Regions from separate parts of the Vibrio sp. J502 genome, predicted to be linked through region 3. Evidence: predicted binding sites of a transcription regulator. Region 3 holds the regulator's gene; each other region holds the start of a gene.

Region 1 (3,286 bases), 1.6 Mb from region 3:
TCCGTGGTGTTGTTCGTACGGCACTCGGTGCTGATTTGGAAGTATTTGGTATTTACGATGGCTACCTTGGTCTTTATGAAGATCGTATTAAAAAATTGGATCGTTCAAGCGTTTCTGACGTTATCAATAAAGGTGGTACTTTCCTAGGTTCTGCGCGTTTCCCTGAATTTCGTGAAGTCGCAGTACGTGAAAAAGCGATCGAAAACCTAAGAAAGCATGGTATTGATGCTTTAGTTGTCATCGGCGGTGACGGTTCTTACATGGGTGCGAAAAAACTGACCGAAATGGGTTTTCCATGCGTTGGTTTACCAGGCACGATTGATAACGACATTGCAGGTACCGATTACACCATTGGTTACTTAACAGCATTAAATACGGTTATCGATGCGATTGACCGTTTACGTGATACTTCCTCTTCTCATCAACGTATTTCTATTGTTGAAATTATGGGTCGTCATTGCGGTGATTTGACTCTGATGTCGGCGATTGCAGGCGGTTGTGAATACATCATCACCCCTGAAACTGGCCTGAATATGGAGCAACTGATTGCAAATGTTCAAGACGGTATTAAGAAAGGTAAGAAACACGCCATTATTGCACTGACTGAGTTGATGATGGATGCTAACCAACTGTCGAAAGAAATTGAAAAAGCAACGGGACGTGAAACTCGCGCTACCGTGCTGGGTCATATTCAACGCGGTGGTCGCCCGACGGCGTTTGACCGTGTTCTTGCGTCACGCATGGGTAATTTTGCGGTACATTTACTGCTTGATGGCCACGGTGGTCGTTGTGTTGGTATTCAGAAAGAGCAGTTGGTTCACCACGATATTATCGACGCAATTGAAAATATGAAGCGTCCAGTTCGCACTGATTTGTATAAAGTGGCGGAAGAGCTGTTTTAATCGCTTCTTCCATCTCGGTATAAAGTGATTAAGTAAAAAAGACCGCATTGCGGTCTTTTTTGTCTCTCTATGCTTTGTCTTTAAAATAAAACAGAGCAAAGCACTGGCGGATTACAAAATGATCGCGCGCACTTCTGGGTCTTTACGCTCTAAGTAGTGAATTGATTTAATACGGCGAATGGTACGACAGCGGCCACGAATTAATAGCGTTTCTGTGGTGGCGATGTTGCCTTTGCGGGTAATACCTTCCAGCAGATCCCCTTTGGTGATACCAGTAGCTGAGAAAATGACGTTATCACTGCGGGCCATCTCTTCCATTTTCAACACTATGCCAGCTTCGACACCCATTTCCGCGCAGCGAGCTAACTCTTTTGCACCGTAAATGCGGTTTTCTTCCGTATCGCCTTTGACTTCATGACGTGGTAGTAGACGACCATGCATGTCACCATCTAGAGCTCGGATGACCGCGGCTGAAACCACTCCTTCAGGTGCACCTCCGATGCAGTACATCACGTCGACTTCACTATCAGGCATGCAAGTTAGGATCGAGGCGGCGACATCGCCATCTGGCACAGCAAACACGCGAACACCCATCTCTTGCATCTGCGCTATGGTGGCATCATGGCGAGGTTTCGCTAAGGTGATCACAACTAGAGTGTCTAATGGTTTATTCAGCGCGGCGGCGACATTTTCTAAATTCTCTTTTAAAGGCTTATTGAGGTCAATGCACCCTTTAGCGCCGGGGCCAACCACCAATTTTTCCATGTACATATCAGGTGCTTTAAGGAAGCTGCCTTTTTCGCCAGCCGCCAAAACAGCCAATGCGTTTGACTGGCCCATTGCCGTCATGCGCGTACCTTCAATAGGATCCACTGCGATATCAACCGCATCGCCACCAAGGCCAACAAGCTCGCCAATGTAGAGCATTGGAGCATCGTCAATTTCGCCTTCACCGATTACAATTTCACCTTGGATGTCGGTTTTATTGAGTAGGTTGCGCATGACTTCTACCGCTGCGCCATCGGCCGCATTTTTATCGCCTCGGCCAAGCCATTTGTAACCTGCCAGTGCGGCACCTTCAGTGACTCGAGAGAATGCCATTGCTAAATCGCGTTTCATGCTAGCTCCAAAGAAAAGGGAATAGGAAATTTCGGCGGGAATTTTAGCATATCAAATAGTAAACGTTTGCTTTTTTAGTTCACAAGGGTTGCACTTGATCAAAGCTAAGCCTCAAATTGAGCAAATCCATGGCCAGATAAAGTGTTTTTCGGTCTAGGTTTGGCGCTTAAGTGAGTTGACGGTTAAGTTGAGCCGATTTTTTAGCCAAATAGCGAGAAAATTTGCATATAGTGAGTGTTTCTGAGCGCTGTGCTGAGTAGAATGAACCAATAAGTGAAATTTTGTTCACCTCAACCGAATAACTAAGGGTATGCACCATGTCTTTTGAAGTATTAGAACTACTAGAAGCAAAAATTCAAACCGCAGTTGACACCATCGCACTTCTACAAATGGAAGTGGAAGAGCTTAAAGAAGAGAAACAGCAGCTCGTGAATGAAGCGAATGAGCTAAAAGTAGCGCGTGAAGAGCTTGAGCAAAAAGCGCAACAAATGGAGCAAGAGCAGAATGCATGGCAAGATCGTATTCGTAGCTTACTTGGTAAAATGGACGACGTGGAATAATCTGCTCGCTTAAGTGATACCACAACGCCGACATCAAGTCGGCGTTACTTTTAATCAATCATCGCGTTTTATCACGAGCAACATTTACCAATAATAGCGTTATGAGTGCAGAGAAAGTTTATGCTTTCGGTCTTACGCCCAACGTATGGCACAATGCGTAGGTCATTTCAGCGCGATTGAGCGTATAGAAATGGAAGTCTTTGACGCCTTCACGGCTTAAAATACGAACCATGTCAATTGCTTGGCTTGCACCCACGAGCTGGCGTGTGGTTGGGTCATCATCTAATCCATTAAATTGTTTCGCCATCCATCCGGGGACTTTAACGTTGTTTTGCGCGGCAAAGCGAGAAGCTTGTTTAAAGTTTGATACCGGTAGAATGCCCGGTACAATTTCAGCATCAATACCAGCAGCTACGCAGCGGTCGCGAAATCGTAAGTAGCTTTCAACATCAAAAAAGAATTGAGTAATTGCGCGGTTTGCACCTGCATCAATTTTGCGTTTTAGATTGACCAGATCGGATTGCGCGCTTTTCGCTTCAGGGTGGACTTCTGGAAATGCCGCGACAGAAATATCAAAATCATGGCGAGATTTGAGTAGAGTCACTAAGTCGGAAGCATACATTTCTGGTTTGCCGCCACCAGCGGGAATATCGCCACGCAGTGCAACTATGTTCTGGATGCCGTTGTGCCAGTAGTCATCGGCAA
Region 2 (3,286 bases), 1.1 Mb from region 3:
CGTATTGAATCGTCATATCCCATGGCTGCTCAATCCACGTATCTTGAGCAATATCCACAACATAATCATCTAACAAGCTTACGCCAGAAGGCTTCGCACACACCGCAATCAATTTCGCTTTAGGATACATTTCACGTAGCTTACGTGCGGTATCACCACTATCGACCAAATCTTCAACAATTAAGAAACCTTCGCCGTCACCTTCAGGTGCTTTGATCACTGTCATGTCACGCTGGTGATCATGATCGTAACTTGAAATGCAAATCGTATCGACATGGCGAATACCTAATTCACGCGCCAATATGGCACCAGGAACCAGACCACCACGGCTCACCGCCCAAATACCTTTCCATTGCTCTGCAGGCATCTGTTTTTCTGCCAATTGACGACAGTAAGTCTGCATGTTGTCCCAAGTGATAACGAATTTATTGCTCATTGTTGTAAACCTAATTATTTAAATAATCTGTGTCGTTCATTACATTGCAGAGGCGATATACTTAAAGATGAAGATGGCTGACATCACCCACACACTCATCGATACACTGCGCCCTTTGCCACTAAATAGTTTGATAGCCGCATAAGCAATGAAACCAAGAGAAATACCTTCTGCGATAGAGAATGTCAGCGGCATTAATAAACAGGTAACGACGACAGGAGCCGCTTCTGTTAAATCGCGCCAATCAATACTGACCAAACCAGAAAGCATCAAAATTGCCACGTAAAATAATGCACCAGACGTAGCGTACGCAGGGATCATTCCAGCTAATGGCGAGAAGAATAATGCAAGTAAGAACAAAATGCCAACAACGACTGCAGTCAGCCCTGTGCGCCCGCCAGCAGCAACACCCGCCACACTTTCAATGTAAGAGGTTGTGTTTGATGTACCCAGCAGGGCACCGACTGACGTAGCGGTAGAATCGGCAAGCAATGCTTTATTTAGACGTGGGATTTTACCATCTTTACCAATCAAATCTGCTTTTTGCGCCACGCCAACTAAGGTGCCAGCCGTGTCAAATAGATCGACAAACAGAAACGCAAATACCACTGAAATCATACCCACTTCAAAAATGGCGGAGAAATCAAGCTGCAAAAAAGTTGGCGCAATACTTGGTGGTGCCGACATAATGCCATGCCACTGAACGTCACCAAACACTAAACCAAGGCCAGTAACCGCAAGAATCGCGATCATTACGGCCCCCTTTAAACCACGATGAACCAAAGCAATCGTCAGGAAGAAACCTATCGCACCGAGTACAGCAGGAAGAGAAGTAATTGCGCCGACAGAAACCAAAGTTGCAGGGTTATCAACCACAATGCCTGCATTTTTCAGGGCAATAAAGGCAAGAAAAAGTCCAATACCGGCCGAGATCCCCGTTCGTAATGACATCGGAATCGAACCGATGATCCACTCACGGATTTTAAAGATACTAAGAAAAATGAACAGAACACCAGAAACGAATACCGCCGCCAGCGCAACTTGCCATGTATATCCCATGCCGAGCACAACGGCGTAAGTAAAAAATGCGTTTAACCCCATACCCGGAGCCTGTGCGATTGGGTAGTTGGCAACAAAGCCCATGATGAAACAGCCAATAGCCGCCGCAAGACACGTAGCAACAAATACTGCACCACGGTCCATGCCGGCATCCGCTAAGATCGCAGGGTTAACAAAGATAATGTATGCCATCGTGAGAAATGTCGTTATTCCTGCGATAACCTCAGTGCGCACGTTTGTGCCATATTCACTAAGTTTAAATAGCCTTTCGAGCATGATCGAGTCCTATAAGGGTAAAAAGTAAACGGTTGCGTAATCGATTGGCTGTGGATTATAGAGAGATCAGATCACAAATTCCAGATAGAATTAAGGCTGTAATATGCTTTTATTAATGGCTTATGAACCTAGTCGCGCTTCATTTCTTCAAAAAGAAAAAGCGGATTTCCATATCGTATTGCCATTGAGCCGTAAAGGAAGTGCTGAACATTGAGATAAAAAAACGCCACCTCATCTGAGGTGGCGGCGAATCATTTTAGCCAAACTGACTACAAAAAAATTCCAATATCTAGGGGGTGAACATACAGTTCAAATAACATGCTTAAAGTCTTAATAACCAAAGCTTGTTGGGTAAGCAAAGTTGCCAGTGTAAACAGACTTGTTTGTCCAGAACATTGCAGATGGTAAACCTTTCATAACTATCACCTTATAAAATCAATTGAACATAAATTTGATTTCTCGGTTCCATGGAGGCGATAAACGGACTCATCCTTTGAGCATTTTTTCTTCGCTTTCGAAGTTGGTTACAAATATACCACCAAGAAATTAAATTACAATATTTAGCGTGATAAAAATCACATAATTTTATTTTAATGATCTACATCAACAGATTTAAGTAATTAAATTACACAAATATCAGCAAAAAATGATTATTAGGCGGTAAGGGGAAGAATCTCATCGCCGATTGTGTCATCTCTTCTATACGCTACAGTCGATTTAATGTGACACCAATAAAACAATTCTCAAGCGGTGAGGCTACTCGCTGATTGTCGAGAGTGGTATGCTGTCCACCACTACAAGTCATGCTCAGATCTAGTCGATATCGCTACCAAAGAAACATTTCGCCTGTTCATGATCTGGCAAGCTCGAATAAAAGGAGTATTCCGTGTCTGAGTTCTATTCTGAAATCAGTAAATTGTCATCGGCACCCGTATGGCAATTTTTCGATAAAATCTGTTCCATTCCTCACCCGTCTAAGCATGAAGAAGCCTTAGCCCAACACATCATCCAGTGGGCGACAGAGCAGGGTTTAGCGGTACGCCGAGATCCAACCGGTAACGTTTTCATAAAAAAACCAGCGACAGCTGGCATGGAACATAAGAAAGGTGTGGTTCTACAAGCTCATATTGATATGGTGCCGCAAAAAAACGAAGACACGCAGCACGACTTTGCTAAGGACCCTATCCAACCGTATATCGATGGCGAATGGGTAACAGCCAAAGGAACCACTTTAGGTGCCGATAACGGTATGGGTATGGCAGCATGTTTGGCTGTTCTCGCGTCAAAAGAGCTCAAGCACGGCCCTATTGAGGTGTTACTGACGATTGATGAAGAAGCGGGTATGACAGGTGCTTTCGGCCTTGAAGCGGGTTGGTTAGAAGGAGAGATCCTGCTCAATACTGATTCAGAACAAGAGGGCGAAGTATATATGGGCTGTGCTGGTGGTATTGATGGCGCAATGACTTTTAATATCCAACGACAAGCCATGCCTGCTGGTTACGTAACACATCAATT
Region 3 (3,286 bases):
CAGCTAGCTTGCTGCGAGTGACTGCATCATCTTCAACTACTAATACGTGATAGCTCATTTACACCACTTTACTCTATAGAAATGTTCAAACCTCGGCTCGAGATTCTGTACAAAGCCATTCTATTCATAAATAGTCATAATTCTAGTCGTATCACTTTTAAAATTAAGAAAGATGAGAGTTTATTGATTCAAAACAACCTTCCAGACATCCATTAACTTAATGAAAAAATCACTCATATTTTTTCATTTTCTTAGCGACTGCTATTCATTTTTATTAGTTACACTTAGATCAATTACTTTTTAAAAACGATTTTCGCAAAACCACCCCCTTGGAGAGCCAATACCATGCAAGACATCAAAGCTTTTAATGAACAGCGTGCCGAGATTTATTGGTGGCTTTCGAGCTTATTTGTGAAAGAACTTTCGGAGCATGAATTAGAGCAATACTATACGCCCGCTATTCGCACATTTCTTTCAGGATTAGCAGAAAACGCGACACTTAAACCTGCCATTGATAAATTAGTTGATGCACTGAACCGATTGCAAGACAAAGAAGACGCACAGCTTGAGCTCGCAGCCGATTTCTGTGATCTTTTTTTAAAATCCAATAAGGAGTCCGCGCTACCCTATGCCTCAATTTACATTGGAAAATCAAGGTTGCTCAATGACGAACCAGCCAGAGCAATGTCGGATTTGATGGCAGCCCATCACATTGCAGTCAACGATACACTCAACGAACCCGCCGACCACATTGCGATTGAACTGGATTTCTTAGGTAACTTGATCATTCGCTCCAATGAGCTTGAACAAGAGACACACCTTGAACAAGCCTTTACACAGCAGTGTGATTTTATTGAACAACATTTGCTCTCTTGGATCCCACAATTCCATCTTCGCTGCCAACAGATTGATCAATTTGGTTTTTACGGTGCCGCAAGCGAATTGTTGGTCGCGTTTCTTCACTTAGACCGCGACTATTTATCAAACCAGTGAGATAACCTGGTTAATACCAATTACTAAATCGGTCAATTGTGACTGTTGACTGATTTATTCGGTGGATTTTTCGTTGCTTGATGGACATTTGCGGACTAGAATCTTGACCGCAAACGATAAAAAATGAATTTAAGATGCAACCGCTGATTAGAGGCGGTTTTTGTGTTTTTACTACTTTCAGGCTTCAATATGACACTGGTAGGCCTAATACCGCTGAATTGCTCTTCGTGACTATCACTTTCAGCAGTTATCGACAGGACAGAGAATTTATGGCTACGATTAAAGACGTTGCACGCTTAGCGGGCGTATCAACCACCACGGTATCGCATGTAATCAATAAAACTCGCTTTGTGGCTGAAGCAACCCAAGAACGAGTGATGGAAGCGGTATCAGAGCTTAACTATGCACCAAGTGCAGTCGCTCGCAGCTTAAAATGCAACACCACCCGTACCATTGGTATGTTAGTGACCCAATCGACAAACTTATTTTTTTCTGAGGTTATCGATGGTGTTGAAAGCTACTGCTACCGCCAAGGCTACACACTTATTTTGTGCAATACCGGCGGTATTTACGAGAAGCAACGCGACTACATCCGCATGCTAGCGGAAAAACGTGTCGATGGTATGTTGGTCATGTGCTCGGACCTCACCCAAGAACTGCTTGAGATGCTTGATCGTCATTCAGACATTCCGAAAGTTATCATGGACTGGGGCCCTGAAAGTTCTCAAGCCGATAAAATTATTGATAACTCAGAGGAAGGCGGATATCTCGCGACCAAATACCTTATTGATCATGGACATACTGACATTGCTTGCTTAAGTGGACACTTCGAAAAAGCGGCGTGCCAAGAGCGAATTCAAGGGTTTAAGCGTGCGCTTGCCGAAGCAGGCCTTAAAGCGCATGACGATTGGATTTTAGAAGGTAATTTCGAATGTGATACGGCGGTTCTCGCCGCCGACAAGATCGCCGCCATGGACAAGCGCCCAACGGCTGTTTTTTGCTTTAACGATACAATGGCTCTCGGTTTAATGAGTCGCTTGCAACAAAAAGGCATCCGTATTCCTGATGACATGTCTGTTATTGGTTATGACAATATTGAACTTGCTGAATATTTCTCGCCACCGTTAACCACGGTTCACCAGCCAAAACGACGAGTAGGGAAAAACGCCTTTGAAATCCTATTGGAACGCATTAAAGACAAAGAGCATGAACGTCGTGTGTTTGAGATGCATCCCGAGATTGTTGAACGCAACACAGTAAAAAACATAACGAAATAGTGTCATTATTTAAAGCAAGCGACAAATGTCAATTTTAGGGATTTTCCTATATTCGAGACAGAACGCCGTATTAAATAATAGTAAATTTGGAATGAGCATCACGCAAATAATAAATAAACGTGATGCTCATCCAAAAATTTATATATTCTTACTATTAGAAGTCACGCACAGGGCAAACCATTTGAAAAGATGGGACGCAAAGCCTCCGGCCTAAACCGACTATTCGGTAGGTAGCGGGGTTGCCGATGGCAAATATGCAAACGTTAAGTTTACCCCTTACTGACACTCTTTCTGCATAAGTTTGCTAATCTCTCGGACCTGATTTTGGTGGCGTTTTTCCCATACACCGAGAATTTACAGCATGGATAAACCAGTACTTAAAGATTCAATGCGACTCTTCGAACAACTTGGACGCGTTAAGTCTCGTTCAATGTTTGGCGGCTTCGGCATTTTTGTCGATGACACCATGTTTGCTTTGGTCGTAAACGATAAACTTCATATTCGCGCAGACGATCTATCAACCTCTCGCTTTAAAGAGCAAGGCTATGAGCCCTATATCTATAAAAAACGTGGGTTCCCTGTCGTCACAAAATACTTCGCATTACCTGACAATTGTTGGGAAAACCCTTCGCTTATTTTACGAGATGCTGCTGTCGCACTCGAAATCGCCAAACAAGAACGAGAAGTTCAAGCCCAAACGAAGCCAGAACGCCTAAAAGATCTCCCGAACCTTCGACTCGCCACCGAACGTATGCTTAAGAAAGCAGGGATAGAATCTGTAACGGATTTGCATACAAAGGGGGCTTTGGAAGCCTATAAAGCGATTCAGCAAACCCATTCTTCTTCAATCAGTCTTGAATTGCTATGGGCCCTTGAAGGTGCGATTGAAGGCAAGCATTGGTCGGTTATCCCACAATCTCGACGCGATGAATTAGCTAAAAGCCTTTAACCTCCGAGTAAATAAATATCTCGATTAAATAATCAAATACGCTCGTATCACCATGCGGGCGTTTTTT

Evidence for each region. The regulator PurR, encoded in region 3, represses purine synthesis genes. The targets are predictions, from matches to a motif close to TNANGNAAACGTTTNCNTNA.
Region 1: a site for PurR is predicted at 2,076-2,095, ahead of glpX (class II fructose-bisphosphatase). Genes of this name have one in related genera too.
Region 2: a site for PurR is predicted at 1,792-1,811, ahead of N5E84_RS01755 (NCS2 family permease). Genes of this name have one in related genera too.

What each region holds. Positions count from the first base shown of each region.
Region 1 is NZ_CP104554.1:3,105,229-3,108,514, forward strand. Features, by position in the region: gene pfkA (6-phosphofructokinase) at 1-902, shown strand, start outside; gene glpX (class II fructose-bisphosphatase) at 1,014-2,021, opposite strand; gene zapB (cell division protein ZapB) at 2,339-2,581, shown strand; gene metF (methylenetetrahydrofolate reductase) at 2,700-3,286, opposite strand, start outside.
Region 2 is NZ_CP104554.1:359,876-363,161, reverse strand. Features, by position in the region: gene tet(34) (oxytetracycline resistance phosphoribosyltransferase domain-containing protein Tet(34)) at 1-436, opposite strand, end outside; gene N5E84_RS01755 (NCS2 family permease) at 476-1,771, opposite strand; gene N5E84_RS01750 (aminoacyl-histidine dipeptidase) at 2,658-3,286, shown strand, end outside.
Region 3 is NZ_CP104554.1:1,459,541-1,462,826, forward strand. Features, by position in the region: gene torR (two-component system response regulator TorR) at 1-58, opposite strand, end outside; gene torD (molecular chaperone TorD) at 346-993, shown strand; gene purR (HTH-type transcriptional repressor PurR) at 1,263-2,270, shown strand; cyclic di-GMP riboswitch class I at 2,432-2,517, shown strand; gene N5E84_RS06830 (TfoX/Sxy family DNA transformation protein) at 2,632-3,219, shown strand.